2 linked regions of the Alkalihalobacterium alkalinitrilicum genome follow. Each later gene encodes a partner of the first gene's protein in a complex. Links are inferred from orthologs where the notes say so. Each region holds a gene or a part of one and is shown in the gene's direction. Other genes may lie near its edges.

Region 1 (8,197 bases):
ACTCAGATACACGAATCCCCGTCGCATAGAGCACTTCTAACATCGCTTGGTTTCGAAGATCTAGTTCAGAGTTACCATTAGACGTGTCAAGCAAAGCCTCAACTTCGTGTGTAGAAAGAACTTTAGGTAACCGTTTCTGCGCCTTTGGTGTTTCAATATGTACAGTAGGGTCTTTATCAGAGATTTTCTCTCTTAGACAAAATTGATGGAAAGAGCGAATTGAGGCAATTGTTCTAGCAATCGTCGTATCCGCTCTTCCTTTATCTTTCAAGAAATATAAATAGTTTAATATTCCGTTACGATCAATAAATTCAATCGCATTCATTTGCTCTACTTCTTTCATATACTTTATATACTGTTTTAAATCTCTTCGATAAGATTCGATCGTATTATTTGAAAGTCCACGTTCTACCATACTATAGTGGATAAACTCTTCAATATGCTCTAGCATGGCCATTTCCCCTATCCAATAATAGTAATTTTACTCTCCAAAATGATAGAAAAGTAAGAGCCTATCAAACCAACTTGGCTGTTCACTCATTTGCTCCATTTGAATGACTTTTACAGCCCTACCTTTAGGCTCATCATATCTATGATAGCTTTCATATTCTTCACTTACCCATAGAATACCATAATAGAACAAAAGTGTGCATCCCATAAATAACACGAATACTTTAAATGTATTCCAAATGGCTTCAAACCATGAATTCATTTAACCCAACCTCCTAACCACCACTATAAAAACGTTTATCATCTATACACAACTCTTTTATTACAAGGTATGCCAATATAAAATACGTTTATACCTTATAAGTACAAGTTTCTGTAAAAAATAATAAATCTACTTTTTGGTTTGGAGTAAAAATATTAAAAACAGTTGTTGAATTTCAAGAAAATCCAATTGCAATTGTTACACATTTTTGGATAAAAAAACCCTTTTAGGTAAGTAAAAGGGTTAGTCATTGTTTTCTTCAGTTGGTTTATGATCATGACACCTATGACAAATCCCATGAAAAGTCAGTCGGTGATCTTTTATTTGAAAATTCCAATCAAGCTCTACAATTTTCTCAACATCACCTAAAAGGTCTTCTTGAATTTCATCCACCGAACCACATTCAATACAAACTAAATGGTGATGAAAGTGGTCTGCACCTTCTTTTCTTAAGTCATAACGTGAAACACCGTCTCCAAAGTTAATTTTGTCCACTACTTTTAGTTCAGTCAATAACTCTAGCGTTCTATAGACCGTCGCTAAACCTATTTCTGGTGACTTTTCTTTTACTAGAAGGTAAACATCTTCAGCACTTAGATGATCTTCTTCATGTTCAAGAAGAACTCTAACTGTTGCTTCTCGTTGTGGTGTTAGCTTATAACTTTGTGAATGAAGTTGTTTCTTTATTCGATCTACTCTTTTCTCCACTCGTTTACCCCCCCTGAAAACACGCTAATCTGTATATATTATAATGTTTCCAATTAAAGGTGTCAAACGATAGTCATTATCAATAACTAACTATAATTATTATAATTTAATAATCACATAAAATTATTAATTACTACTTTCATCAAAAACGGAGATACATACGCTTCGAAGGCCGAAGCTAATGCAAGTACAGCACCTACGCAAAGTATTAACATTGAATATTTTGTAAAGAGAGGGAAAATAGGTTGGTTGCTCCTCTTAATAAACTGGTTACGGATCATGATTAATGAAAATGAAATCGCACCAGTTCCTACTATAATAAAGGCTGGAACAAGCACAAAATTTTGTGGCATGATTGAAACAAAAGAAAGGAGAAACCCTGACATTCCCATTTGATTCACTAAAAAGCCGACAGTAAACCCTACGACAACTCCTTTTAAAAACAATAAAATGAGGATTACTGGTAGTCCGATAATTGATAACCCTAGGATCCACATTAACCCAACATACTTTGCATAGTGGGCAAAGCTTTGCGTAAACATTGCAGACGATTCGGCAATTTGGCCATCTGCAACTTGCCCGAAAAATTGATTTAAATACAAATATAAATCATTTTTTTGAGTAAGACTTAAACTGTTTACGACAATGGCACCAAATATAATCCCCATCAAAAATAATATAATCGTAAAAATATAAATAGAGCGATTTTCATCTATATGACTAGCTACAACTTGTCCAAAGCGATTACGTTTCCCTCTCATATATGCCCCTCCTAAACACCTGTTAGTTCAATCTATGATGTTTAATAGAGGTCTATGACTGTAATCTATTAACTTTATTCGATTTTGCCGTACTTCCCTGCTCCCCCTGCAGAAATGGACACCCCCCCTGTACGACTAAGTACGATCATCTTTGCAATTTCATCATTGACGACCTCCCTTAATTCATTGTAATTCGTATCGTGAATAATGCTCATATCATTTCCAAAGCGATCTCTTAATTTCATTAACGTTTTAGGTCCCAGCTTTGGTATAAATTCTAAGGGGATATGATGAATATACGGTGGCCGTAAACCAGTGTTATCGTTAGGATTAGCCAACTCCTGTAGTCTTTCAAATACACCTTTCGTAATTCTCCTACTTGAGCAATTAGGGCAGACTTTGCCATCTTGCACATTAGTAAAGCATAATTCACAACATGTGTGATAATATTTACCTAACCGTGGATTTAAACCAAAGTTCTTTACAATATGTCGCCCTTGTTTTTGATGTAGCGCGAACTGGAGTTCCCTGAAACTCGCTTGCTTCATCTTAATTAATTGATATTCTCGGCCGATTTTTTCTAACGAATGAGCATCTGAATTAGATAAGAAGGAAACGGTATTTAATTCCGCAATATCTTTTACTAGATTTGTATCAGAACTTAATCCAAGTTCAATTCCGTCGATATCATTCAGTTGAAACACTTCCGTTAGACTCTTTTTTACCCCTTTTCCGTATAATCCTTTATGGGGTGTAAATGCATGAGCAGGGATAAACAAACCATCCAATTCTTTTACCTTCAATTGAATTGCTTCACTTTTTTCATAAACTCTTTGAGTACTTAATGTTACATTTGTAACTCGTTCGGAAAGCCAATAACTAAATTTTTTCATTGATTTTATAGTAGGAAAATACGTTAATACATGAAATGGACCATCGCAATTTTCATTATATATTTCTAATTCCGATCCTAAGATTAGTAAAATCCCATTTTGAAACCGAATACCTCCTCCACTAACTTCTTCAGCGGAGTAATCCCGTATATAATCTTGTATTTCTTCTAACACCTCTGGGGAGTGACAGTCGATAACCCCAATCATGTCTAATCCTTTTATCTTTTTACTAAATTCAATAACTTTCGGTAAAGTTAATAATTTCGATGCAGTAATTTTTACTGGTTTCCCTGTTTTTGTTCTTCCGATATGAATATGTAAATCCACAAAGTACTCTTGCAATTACATCACCTATTTTGGTTTCTTAATTTTAACCATTGAACAGCATATGCTGTTTTTGCATCGAAAATCTCATTCGTTAAGATCATTTTCTCAGCTTCTTCCACCGTCACTTCTAATTTCTCTACAAACTCATCTTCATCCGGATTTACAACTCCTTGCTCAAGCTGATTAGTAAAATAAATATGGACAAACTCATCTGCAAAGCCAGGTGATGTATAAAAAGAAATCACTTTTTCCATATGATTAGTCTTATAGCCCGTTTCCTCTTCCAATTCTCTCATTGCACATACTTCAGGCTTTTCCCCAACTTCTAATTTCCCTGCAGGGATCTCAACGATATTTCTTTCTAACGCTTTTCTAAATTGTCTAATCAGCACCAATTTCCCTTCTACGGTCACAGGAATGATCGCAACTGCACCTGGATGTTTTACGATCTCACGTTTACTCATTTTACCGTTTGGTAACTCTACATCTTCAAGAACAAGATCAATAATTCTTCCTTCATACAAAGTTTCAGATTTTAGTGTTTTTTCATAGAATTGTTTTGACATACAATCTCCTCCAAGTTCTAAACAATTTGAGTCTCTCATACAGTCTATCATAGCCATTTCTACTTCATGATGCGAACAATTACAGGAGGTGATTTTATGAAGGTTTATGTAACGAGTCAAGGTGTTACGTTAGTAGGGAAAAGCTGGCAAATTAATGCAATCCTAAAACAGTATATGAAAAAATATGAGACCATTGAGCAATGGCGAAATGATATTTCCAAACGCTAATCTAATGTGTTTATATGATATGCAGTATAAACAGCGGCCGCAACCGAATAAAAAAACGTTGGGTCATCATTATACGCTCGCCCCATCGTTGTAATTGATTTAGGATAACTTTCTAGAGCTGCTTCTAATATCGGCTTGAAATCTTTCTGTTCTACCCAATTAACCATATGCTTTTCTTTTAATTTGTCAGCTTGTTCTGCAAGGACATGATAGTGGCTATTCGCTAGATGCGGTAAGGGAACAATACTTTTAGTGTATGTAAATTTCATTAGTGGGGTGATGGTATGATGACTAATTCCATAGTGTCGTTCTCGACGGTCTTTAAAAGATACTCGCGGAACCCATACAGGTTGCCCATTTAAACTACTGACGATATTAGCCCAATTAGCTAATTCCATGCCACTAAATCCATAAACCGTACCTGTCCCAACAACTCCTGGGCCAAGACTAATCATGATGATATCACTTTTCAATTTTTGAACTGCAAATTGCAATGCAGTAATTAAGTTTACCGCCTCAAACTCTCCACCAAACGCCTGTCCGACTGTAATGGAATGAAAATCTTTTTCCTTCTTTAAAATTCTCATATGTTCACTTAACATAAGAGGTAATGCTGCTTCATCACTAATAATGACCGATAATTTCACATTTGGATCAATTTTTTTCATAAGAACATAGACCAGTGGAATCATACTATGTAATTCTGCTAACAAAATTGGTTTTCCCTCTAAATTAAACGTCGACTGAAACAGAGCATGATCTTCGCTTTCTTGTGCTTCAACAGAAAGTACACTATGTTGATTTGGCATATATCTTGCTTTCATAATATGCCCGTTACTAGTCACCTCCTGATAAGGTAATGTATCGGGAACAGATTTCACAATGTCCCAACCACCTGTTCCTAAGTGAAGTAAAGTGGCTGTTACATTGACAATTACATTTTTCCCTTCTTGTACACTTGGAAAGAAATTTCTATATAATAACGCTCTACCCGAGCCACCTGATGTTTCTAATAATTGTATACTATCGTCCTCATAAATAATCCTCTTAACAAAAACTACCTCATCCGCATACATAACAACACTCCTACATCATAGAAAGCACCACTATTATCATATCCAGTATTTAACAAAATATGTATCATGTGTGCAGATTCATTAAGTGTCTATCCCTATATGTTGGTAAGCTAACTGACTTCTATAGTATTGAAGTAGGCTCAAAAACTTAAAAAGAGACTGATTTAATCAGCCTCCTTAGCAATTGGTAGCACTAAATGTTCGAGCATTTCGTAATTGACTTCTCCACGAACAACTTGTTGGATCACACGGTCCTGGTCGATAATGTACGTCATCGGGAAACCTGGTGGTTGATACGTATCATTCACTACAGCTTCAATATCGAGTAACGTCGGTAACGTAACATTAACTTCTTCCATAAATTCTTTTATATCTTCTTCAACTGTGGCTCTTCTTTCGTAATAGTACATATTCACAGTTACTACTTCGATACCAAGTTGACCATAATCTTCTTGAAACTGCATAAAATCTGGCATTTCATCCTTACAAGGAGGACACCAAGTCGCCCAGAAATTTAATATAATTATGTTGCCTTCATAATCAGATAAAGACGCCTCTACGCCTTCTTCTCCCCAAACAGGTAAAGTAAAGTCGATCGCTTTTAACCCTTTGTCCACACCTAATGCCTTTTCACTATTTGTAGCTATTACAAAAATAATTAACCCAACAGCTATTATTAAAGTTAAAATACTGATCAATCGTCTATTCTTCAATCCTATTACCTCATTTCTATCCGAACTTTCCATCTTTTTATATCATATCACGGTTTAAGCATCTATATATAATAAGAGAGTGACAATCTCCTTACATTCTGAAACTTTTTCATAATTTTATTCTTTATTAATCAGTGAGTATTTGCTAGAATGAATTCGGCTTAGTTTATTTTTGGTTATATGAAGAGAGGGGCTTTTTATGTCTATCATCGAAGCATTAATTTTTGGTATCGTCCAAGGAATCACTGAATTTCTACCAGTATCAAGTACAGCACATATCGTTATTACACAAATGATTTTTGGATATACATTTCCTGGTTTAGCCTTTGAAATTTATTTACATATGGCTTCAATATTGGCTGTAATCATTTATTTCCGAAAAGACATTATTGATGTATTAACGGGCTTTTTTAAATATTTAGGGAATCGCTCTAAGGAAAATAAAGTCCATTTCTTCTTTGGTATTTATATCATTGTTGCAACAGGAATTACAGGCGGGCTTGGTCTAGTTTTAAAAGACGTTGTTGGTGACACGATGAAGACCCCTTATTTTATTGCAGCTGCCTTAACTTTTACAGGCCTTTCACTTATTTTGATTGAACGGTTCCACAAATACGGTTCACGAACAGAAGAGGATATGACATTTAAAGATTCGATTGTTGTTGGTTTAGGTCAAACGCTTGCTGTACTCCCTGGTATCTCAAGATCTGGTGCAACATTAATTGTTGCCCTATTAGCTGGATTGAGTAGAGATACTGCGGTACGTTATTCTTTCCTACTAGTCATCCCAGTTATTCTTGGATCGTCAGTCCTTGCCATAGACGAAATCGGTTCAGGAATGTTTAGTGCGATCGGTGCCCCAGCACTCATAGTATCTTTTATAGCAACATTTATTTTTTCGTGGTTAGGAATTGTTTGGCTCATTGAATTCTTAAAGAAAAGCAAGCTATTTTACTTTGCAATTTACTGCTTTATTGTTGCCATCCTAGTTGCCCTATTTATTAATCCTGAAACCATTATGGATATTTAAGGAAAAAGCGCTGACCTTTGGATAGGCCTTAGCTAGAAAGACGGACACAGCTGTGTCCGTCTTTCTTTGCAACCTTATTTTATTTACCAACTAACTGTTGAAAGGTTCTTCTAATTTCTTCACCATTTAATTCGTTTCCTATTAAAATAATGCAAGGTTTAACGGTTAATTGATCCTTTATGTGACTTAACATAAGTTGGCCTGATGCGTATTGATATTGAAATGTTTTTGGCGTTTCATCAAATTGTAATATTCCTTTACTCCTTACTACTTCTGGCATACTTTTTAGCCAGTTTTCAAAATGGATCCGATTCACAGCTGGTATATCTCTTAACGTGATTGCCTCAAACATATGATGATGGTGGTGGTTATTATTATCATGACGATGATGATCACCATCAGAAGAAACCGAGTAATTCAGATTTAATACCCTTTTCTTTAAAAGGACATCTTGATCTACTTCACCGTGTGTTGTCTCAACAAATTCTGCTCGTTCATCAACGAGGGCTTCGATCTTTTTTTTCACTTTTACTAACTCTTTATCTTTTATTAAATCGACTTTATTCAGTATGACTAGAGAGGATGAGCTAATTTGTCTCTTCAAAATCTCTCTAATTTCTTTTGAACTTGAAAATATACTCTGATATTCTAAATACTTGCTCCCATCTACCATACCTATCGTTGAGACTAGGTTTACTTTATCTATTAAAGTAGGGTGGGTCAAAGCTTCGACTATTTCAGCAGGATCAGCGACTCCTGTTCCTTCAATAAAAAGAATGTCCACATCTTCATTTCCTTCTAAAAAAAGTGAAAGTTCCCTTGTCATATCAGCAGAAATGGTACAACAAATACAACCGTTCAGCATTTCAACCATCTGTTCTTTAGCAAATAATCCTTGCTCAACGTTCACTTCTCCTAATTCATTTAAAATGAGTGCAGGCTGTAATCCTTTATTTTTTGCTGCCTGAACAGCCTTTTGCAGTACTGTTGTTTTTCCACTTCCTAAAAAACCAGTTATCAAATATACTGGAATTGGTTTTGCCATCGTTAGAACCACCTTTACTAACATAATCTATTGAAATAAGCATACAATATACTAGTTATTTTAACAAATAGGAATCATTATTATTTGTGACTTTCTTTTCATTTTCTTAACAAATAATTCTTCTTCTACGAAAAGACT
Region 2 (8,264 bases), 3.1 Mb from region 1 along the record:
AGCTTCCCAATTAAATATACCGACTGCTATTCATGAACAAAATAGTGTTCCAGGGCTAACCAATAAATTTTTAAGTCGATATGTTGATAAGATTGTTTTATCCTTTCCAGAATCGAAAAAGCTCTTCCCAGAAAAAAAGACCGTGTATTTAGGAAATCCTCGAGCCTCAGAAGTTATCTCTACAGACGCAAACCGTGGTCGAGAGTCTGTTGGACTAAAAGAAGGGAAAAAATCTATATTAATTGTTGGTGGTAGCCGCGGAGCGAAACCGATTAATGATGCTTTTTTAGAAGTGTTACCCGAAATGAAAAACTTCGATTATCAGTTTTTATATGTGACGGGGCAAGTTCATTATGAAAAGGTAATGGAAGCAGTGAGAGCGAAAGGAAACCCTGATAATGTCATTATAAAACCGTTTATTCATAACATGCCAGAAGTATTAGCTGGTGTAGATTTAATTGTGGCAAGAGCAGGTGCGACAACTTTAGCTGAGATCACAGCGTTAGGATTACCAAGCATTTTAATTCCGAGTCCATATGTAACAAATAATCATCAAGAAAAAAATGCGCGTTCACTTAGCGTAAAAGGTGCTGCAATTGTTCTTCTTGAAAAAGAAATGAGTGGGAAAGTATTGCTTGAAGATATTGATTCCATTTTTAAAAAGACTGGAAAATGGGAAGAAATGCATAAAGCAGCTCTTTCTCTTGGAATGCCTAAAGCTGCGGAACATTTTGTAGAGTTACTAGCCGAATTGGCAAAAAAATAACCTTTATTTTGCTATATATAAGTACTAATATTATTTACTATATTTATGAAACACAGCTAATTAGGCAGGAGCATATATTATAGTAATTTGAAATGAAGGATTGTTAAATTAAACCATTGAAATGGTCAAAGTAAAGAATAGAAAAGACATCGCATTGGCCCTTCGTGGCAGTGTTGGTGCTTTTCTTAAGAAGTGAGGAGATATAAGACGATGGAACCGTTTATTCAGCAACTTAGAGATAAAGATATTGGTAAAGTCCTCGTCCAGGAACCGTTGGCCAATCATACGACTTGGAAAATCGGTGGCCCAGCTGAAGTATTAGTTGAGCCTAAAAATATAGCAGCATTGAAGAAGTTAATGGGGATTATTCGAAGAGAGAATATCCCTTGGCGTGTTATTGGAAGAGGTTCAAACTTACTTGTCAGTGATCTAGGAATTGAGGGAGTTGTCATCAAATTAGGAGACGGAATTAGTCACCTTGAAATTGACGGTGAGGAAATTACCGTCGGTGGTGGCTATTCAGTAATCAAACTGGCCATGGTGATAAGTAAAAAAGGCCTTTCAGGATTAGAATTTGCTAGCGGGATTCCTGGGTCGGTCGGTGGTGCTGTTTTTATGAACGCAGGTGCTCATGGATCTGATATATCGCAAATTTTATCGAAGGCGCATATTCTATTTGAGGATGGCACAATGAAATGGCTTACAAACGAAGAATTAGACTTTTCTTACCGAACGTCTAAATTACAAAAGGAAAATGGAATTTGTGTTGAAGCGACTTTTCAACTAAAAGCAGGAAACCGTGACGAAATTGTGAGAGTGATGCAAAAAAATAAAGATTATAGACGTGTTTCTCAACCGTGGAATTACCCGTGTGCTGGTAGTGTCTTTAGAAACCCTTTACCTAATTATGCTGGTCAATTAATTGAAAAAGCGGGGTTAAAAGGATTTCAATTAGGTGGTGCTCAAGTTTCAGACATGCATGGAAACTTCATTGTGAACGTTGCAGATGCAAAGGCAGATGATGTACTAAGTCTTATTCAACATATAAAAAACACAATACGTGAGAAGTTCGCTGTAGAAATAGAAACAGAAGTTGAGATTGTAGGAAAAAAAGAAAACAACGACTGAGCAAATCCGTTGTTTTGTGCTATAATACAAAGATGTAAACACAATTCTCAAAATGAAACGGCATAAATCTTTTATGCCGTTTTCGAAATATGGGCGTGTATAATGGAGGTTGGACTATGGCTGATGAAAAAGTCATTACCATCAACGACAGAATTCCTAAGTTAAAGGAACAAAGAAAGCAACGAGCGAACCGAAGATTAATTTTCTTTTTGTCTTTCTTTTTTTTACTCATCCTCTTAGTAATATATTTTCAATCTCCGTTAAGTCACATTAAGACGATCGAAGTCCACGGAAATGATTACTTACCTAAAGAGATAATCGTCAATAGTTCGAAATTAAGTAGTGGGACAAGCATTTGGCAACTTGATAAAGAAGAAGTAATTGCCCGAATAGTTTCTTTAAAGGAAATTGAGTCAGCAGACATTTCAAGAAAGTTTCCAAATAAGATTGAAATCCATATCGTTGAATATCAACGAGTGGCGTATATGTACCAAGAAGGAAAGTATTATCCGATTTTAAGTACAGGGGCTTTTTTAGAGGAATTACCCCCTAATGTAATGCCAGTAGATGCTCCTATCTTAAGAGACTGGGAACCTGGACCAGTTGCCCAAGAGCTAGCAGCTGAACTAACAAAGTTATCCGATGGACTTTTTAATAGAATCTCAGAAATTTACTATACACCTACGGAAGCCGATCCACTAAGAATTATTGTTTTTATGAATGATGGGCATGAAGTGCATTCAACCGTTCGGGATTTTTCCGATAAAATTGCACCTTATCCTTCAATTGTTAAAGAAATAGACCCAAATAAGATAGGGATTATCCATATGAGGATGACTCCTTATTTCGAAGAGTTTGACGTTGAGGAGGAAGAAGAAGGTGAAGGTGAGGGGTAAACACGTTATTCTTTCCCTTGTCTTATTGGTAACGGGGTTTATCATAGCATTATCTTATCAATTTGCTAATGAGCATCAAGATACAAATCCAATCTCACAGCGCCAATGGAGACATGAAGATGAATTACGTAATAATATTATACTAGAGCAAGCAGTCAACCGTAATTTACAAGAAGACTTACGAGGGTACCAAGCTCAACTAAGAGAAATTGAAGCTGAAATTGCAGATTTAACGGAAGAACAAGAAGTTAGAGTAGCCTCTTTAATTGAGGATTTAGACAGATTGAGAAAAATAGTAGGTACTGTTAAAGTTAATGGGCCTGGAGTTGAAGTCACATTAGCCGACAATTCATATGTTCCCGATGGAGCTAACCCTAATGATTATATTGTTCATGAAGAACATGTTCATAAAGTCGTTCAAGAATTATTAGTCGCTGGCGCTGAAGCTGTTGCGATTAATGGGCACCGTCTATCGCACAATTCATTTATTCAATGTATTGGACCTGTTATTTATATTGATGGTCATACGTCTTATGCGCCATTTGTAGTTACGGCCATAGGAGATTCTTTAAGTTTAGAAGGCTCAATGACATTACCTGGTGGAGTAAGGGACCAGTTAGTGAATGATCTTATCGAAGTAAGGGTGCAACAAAAAAATGAAGTTATTATGGAACCTTACTTATCTGAAAGCAGGTGACATCATTGAGTAAACAAGTCATTTTTATGATTGTGACTCTTATTATTGGTTTTATGTTAGCAATTCAATTTCAATCAACAAAAGAACCTGTAGTCAGGGATACGAGAGATATTCGAGAATTGCGTAAAGAATTACGTGCAGAACAGGACAAGCACCAGCAACTAGTACAAGAAATTGATAAATATGCTTCATTAATAGATCAATATGAAGTTTCGTTAAATGACCATAAGGAAAACGTTGAAAACGTAATGGAAGACCAAATTGATAGTCTAAGAAAAGAAGCGGGTTTAACAGAAGTATCGGGTGAAGGAATTATCCTTATAATCGAGCCCCTATATCATGATCAATTTTTTGGGAATCAAAGGCACTCAGTATCTCCAGTTTTACTTCGTTTTCTTGTTAACGAGTTAAATTTTAATGGAGCTAAAGAGATTGCGATCGGTAATCAAAGAATTATTTCAACAACTGCCTTTCGAGAAGTAAATGGAGTAACTCGTGTTAATAATAGGAGACTTCCACCATTACCTATAGAAATAAAAGTTATATCAAACGATGCTGAAAAACTTCATAATGAAATGGTCGTTTCTGAATCAGTAGAGTATTTTGAAATTGATAATTTAAAATTAACGTCTACGCCAATTAACTATCTTGAATTACCAGCTTTTGATGATACACCAAGGGTGAGGTATATGGAGCAAATGAAGGAGGATTAACTGACCGATGTGGTTACCAATTATTGGTCTAATTTTAGGGGTAATTTTAGGATTTTTTACAGAGTTTCGTATACCTGATGAGTATTCCAACTATTTGTCAATTGCGGTATTAGCTGCATTAGATACATTATTCGGTGGAATACGTGCTCATTTACAACACAGCTTTGATTCCAATGTTTTTTTAACAGGTTTCTTTTTTAATATCCTTCTTGCTGCAGGTTTAGCTTTTCTAGGTGTTCATCTTGGTGTAGACTTATATTTAGCAGCAATATTTGCTTTCGGTGTAAGACTTTTCAATAATATTGCAGTTATACGTCGGATGTTGTTGTCGAATTGGAACGAAAGAAGGAATGAAAACAAGGCTTAGAAAACGATATAATGGTTCTCTTAAGTTATGAAAACAAGAGGATTTTTGAAAAAAAAGTGAGAAATGTAAAGAAAAACAAAAAAAATAAAAGGGAAACTACATTTAATGTTGAATTATTTTATAGTTAGATGAATTTCTCTTCATATTCTCTCACTAGAACTTTTTAATCGTTAACGCAATTGATAATCACAGAAGTTTCAGTTAAAAATATAGCAGTGTTTTTATGCTATACAGAATAAAAAGGAGGTGCCACAGATGAACAACAATGATATTTATGTAAGCTTAGACATCGGTACATCCAATGTAAGAGTTATCATTGGAGAAATGGCCAATGGAACACTAAACATCATTGGTGTTGGAAATACGAAGTCCCATGGGATAAAGAAAGGCTCCATTGTAGATATTGATGAAACTGTAAAATCAATTAAGAGAGCTGTCGATCAAGCGGAGCGCATGATCGGTTTATCGATAAAGCAAGTTATAGTAGGTGTTAATGGGAATCATGTTCAGTTACAGCCTTGTCATGGTGTGGTTGCTGTCTCTAGCCCTGACCGTGAAATTGGTGATGAAGATATCGCTCGAGTCATCGATGCAGCCCAAGTGGTATCAATTCCACCAGAACGTGAAATCATTGACGTTATTCCACGTCAATTTATCGTTGATGGTTTAGATGAAATTAATGATCCACGAGGAATGATCGGTGTAAGGTTAGAGATGGAAGGCACTATTATCACTGGATCCAAAACTATATTACATAATTTGTTGCGGTGTGTAGAGCGAGCTGGTTTACAAATTGCTGACATATGCCTTCAACCACTTGCAGGTGGTGCAGTTGCGATCTCTAAAGATGAGAAAAGTCTTGGAGTAGGCCTTGTCGATATTGGTGGTGGTTCAACTACTGTTTCTATCTTTGAACAAGGGACACTGAAAACTACTTCTGTTATACCGATTGGCGGAGACCATGTTACGAATGATATTGCGATTGGGTTACGTACTTCTAGTGAAGAAGCAGAACGTATTAAATTAAAGTATGGACATGCCTACATTGATGAAGCATCAGATGCAGAACTGTTTAAAGTGGCTGTTATCGGAAGTAATGATCAAGATGAATTTTCGCAGTATGATATTGCACACATTATTGAAGCACGAATGGATGAAATATTTGAACTCATTGAAAAAGAAGTTCATCGGTTAGGGTATCGTGATTTACCGGGTGGCTATGTACTTACTGGAGGAGCAGTTATGGTTCCAGGAGTTTTAGAATTAGCTCGTGAAGTGTTACAAAGTAATGTAAGAATTGCTATACCTGATTATATTGGTGTTCGTGAACCTCAATATACAATGGGTGTTGGATTAATCCAATTTGCTTATCGTAATGTTAAAATTCAAGGAAAAGAAGTTGCAGCCTCGGTTTCTGACTTGAATCAAGGAGAAAAGACGAATCCTAAGAAGGAAAAAGCAGCTCCTAAGGCGAAAGAGGATAAAGAAGGTATGAAAAAGGTGAAGAATTGGTTTAAAGTATTCTTTGAATAATCGTGATTTACGGCATACATGATGAATTAGGAGGACCTTACATGTTAGAGTTTGAAATGGATATGGAACAACTAGCGACAATCAAAGTCATCGGTGTTGGCGGTGGCGGAAGTAACGCTGTTAACCGTATGATCGAAAATGGTTTACAAGGCGTTGAGTTTATCGCTGTAAATACAGATGCACAAGCTTTGCATTTATCGAAAGCAGAAATCAAGCTACAATTAGGTGGTAAATTAACTCGCGGACTTGGTGCAGGTGCAAATCCAGATATCGGAAAAAAAGCTGCAGAAGAAAGTAGAGAGCAACTTGAAGAAGCGTTAAAAGGCGCTGATATGGTGTTTATTACAGCAGGCATGGGTGGAGGTACAGGAACAGGTGCTGCACCAGTAATCGCTGAAATTGCTAAAGAATTAGGAGCATTAACAGTAGGTGTTGTAACGCGACCATTTACGTTTGAAGGACGTAAACGTTCGACACAAGCTGGTGGTGGTATCGACGCTTTAAAAGAGAAAGTTGATACATTAATTGTTATTCCTAATGATCGCCTTTTGGAAATTGTTGATAAAAATACTCCAATGCTAGAAGCGTTCCGTGAAGCGGATAATGTTCTTCGTCAAGGTGTACAAGGTATTTCCGATTTAATTGCAGTTCCAGGGCTAATTAACTTAGACTTTGCAGATGTGAAGACAATTATGGTTGATAAAGGGTCTGCGCTAATGGGGATTGGTATTGCAACAGGTGAAAATCGAGCTACGGAAGCGGCTAAGAAGGCCATTTCAAGTCCTTTACTTGAAACTTCAGTAGATGGTGCCCAAGGGGTATTAATGAATATTACAGGTGGTTCAAACTTAAGTTTATACGAAGTTCATGAAGCTGCTGAAATTGTTTCTGCTGCTTCAGACTCTGAAGTAAATATGATTTTCGGATCTGTTATTAATGAGAACTTAAAAGATGAAATCGTTGTTACAGTAATTGCAACGGGATTTGAAGATAGTGAAAGTAACACGGTTAACAACAGACAACAGTTGCAACGTCCTTCGGTACAACCAAAGGCTACAACTACACAAGCACAACCAAAGCAAGAAGAAGTGAAGGAGCCGAGATTTAATCCACAAGCTCAGCAACCTGAACAAGCGGATACACTTGATATTCCAACGTTTTTACGTAATCGAAAAAGACGTTCAAAGTAAATGAAAAAGAAGTTGGCCTATGAGCCAACTTTTTTTTTTACCTAAAAAGATTAACGATTTATATGGAATGGGAGACAAATGATTTTATTATTATTGAAAATTATTATTCATAAAAAATATTGTCAAATCGTAAATATGTTACTTTGACAGTATATGTGAAAATCTATCAAAATAACTATTTTATCTCGTCATAAACTGACAGACTTATAAATAGAATTTGATATATACTTGGCTAAACATTACCAAATTGCGATTGAGAGGACATGCAATGACCATTTATTTGGATGTAATTTGGGTTCTTAATCTATGTATTGACTTTCTCTTAATTTGGATAACTGCAATAACACTAAAAAGAACGGTACATATATGGCGGTTATTCCTAGCAGCTCTATTTGCGTCACTAATCGTTTTTTTGATGTTTACACCATTTGGTCATTTGTTTTATCAACCATGGATGAAATTTTTATACTCAATGGCCATTGTTTTAATTGCCTTTGGGTTTCACCGATTGATCTATTTTATTCAAAACTTATTTATGTTTTACTTTGTAACTTTTATGACGGGAGGAGGCTTATTTGCGCTTCATTTCTTTTGGCAAACTGAGTTTGAAGTTTTAGATGGTGTCATGTTTACGAAAACGTCAGGGTTTGGTAGTACGTTTAGCTGGTTATTTGTGTTAATTGGTTTTCCACTCGTCTGGCTTTTCTCAAAACATCAGTTAAAACAAGTTGAGACTAGAAAAATTCATTATGAACAAGTCGTTACTGTTGAAATCTCAATTGGTCAAGAAACGATAGAACTGAAAGGTCTCGTCGATAGTGGGAATCAATTACATGATCCTATTACTAGAGCCCCTGTTATGGTCATAGAAAAGGATGCATTACATTCTATGCTAAATACTGATGAAATTGAACTACTTCTCTATTATGAAAATTTAGAAAGAATTTTTGAGATGAAACATCCATTAGCAGAAA

The links.
Region 2: the proteins of mciZ (region 1) and ftsZ are in contact, whole or in part, in a crystal structure (PDB 4U39), measured with the Bacillus subtilis proteins. The link is inferred for Alkalihalobacterium alkalinitrilicum from one-to-one orthologs.

What each region holds. Positions count from the first base shown.
Region 1 is NZ_KV917368.1:2,272,734-2,280,930, forward strand. The notes cover bases 2,916-5,629. They hold mciZ (Z-ring formation inhibitor MciZ), read left to right. Parts: upstream 2,916-4,063; coding sequence 4,064-4,195; downstream 4,196-5,629. Other genes in these bases: BK574_RS10640 (endonuclease Q family protein), read right to left, coding at 2,916-3,416; BK574_RS10645 (NUDIX domain-containing protein), read right to left, coding at 3,422-3,967; BK574_RS10655 (DUF3866 family protein), read right to left, coding at 4,192-5,271; BK574_RS10660 (TlpA disulfide reductase family protein), read right to left, coding at 5,436-5,629. In the rest of the region: site-specific tyrosine recombinase XerD, read right to left, coding at 1-451; BK574_RS10625 (YqzK family protein), read right to left, coding at 482-712; fur (ferric iron uptake transcriptional regulator), read right to left, coding at 956-1,420; spoIIM (stage II sporulation protein M), read right to left, coding at 1,534-2,181; more of BK574_RS10640, read right to left, coding at 2,256-2,915; more of BK574_RS10660, read right to left, coding at 5,630-5,984; undecaprenyl-diphosphatase UppP, read left to right, coding at 6,184-7,014; BK574_RS10670 (CobW family GTP-binding protein), read right to left, coding at 7,094-8,059. UniProt on the Bacillus subtilis protein: Blocks Z-ring formation in the mother cell during sporulation by inhibiting the polymerization of FtsZ. Binds to the minus end of FtsZ and functions as a filament-capping protein. At high concentrations, is capable of both capping and sequestration of FtsZ.
Region 2 is NZ_KV917368.1:5,342,833-5,351,096, forward strand. The notes cover bases 5,435-8,215. They hold ftsZ (cell division protein FtsZ), read left to right. Parts: upstream 5,435-6,141; coding sequence 6,142-7,290; downstream 7,291-8,215. Other genes in these bases: ftsA (cell division protein FtsA), read left to right, coding at 5,435-6,100; spoIIGA (sigma-E processing peptidase SpoIIGA), read left to right, coding at 7,559-8,215. In the rest of the region: murG (undecaprenyldiphospho-muramoylpentapeptide beta-N-acetylglucosaminyltransferase), read left to right, coding at 1-766; murB (UDP-N-acetylmuramate dehydrogenase), read left to right, coding at 977-1,894; BK574_RS25900 (cell division protein FtsQ/DivIB), read left to right, coding at 2,011-2,790; BK574_RS25905 (DUF881 domain-containing protein), read left to right, coding at 2,774-3,487; BK574_RS25910 (DUF881 domain-containing protein), read left to right, coding at 3,484-4,200; BK574_RS25915 (small basic family protein), read left to right, coding at 4,208-4,567; more of ftsA, read left to right, coding at 4,823-5,434; more of spoIIGA, read left to right, coding at 8,216-8,264. UniProt on the Bacillus subtilis protein: Essential cell division protein that forms a contractile ring structure (Z ring) at the future cell division site. The regulation of the ring assembly controls the timing and the location of cell division.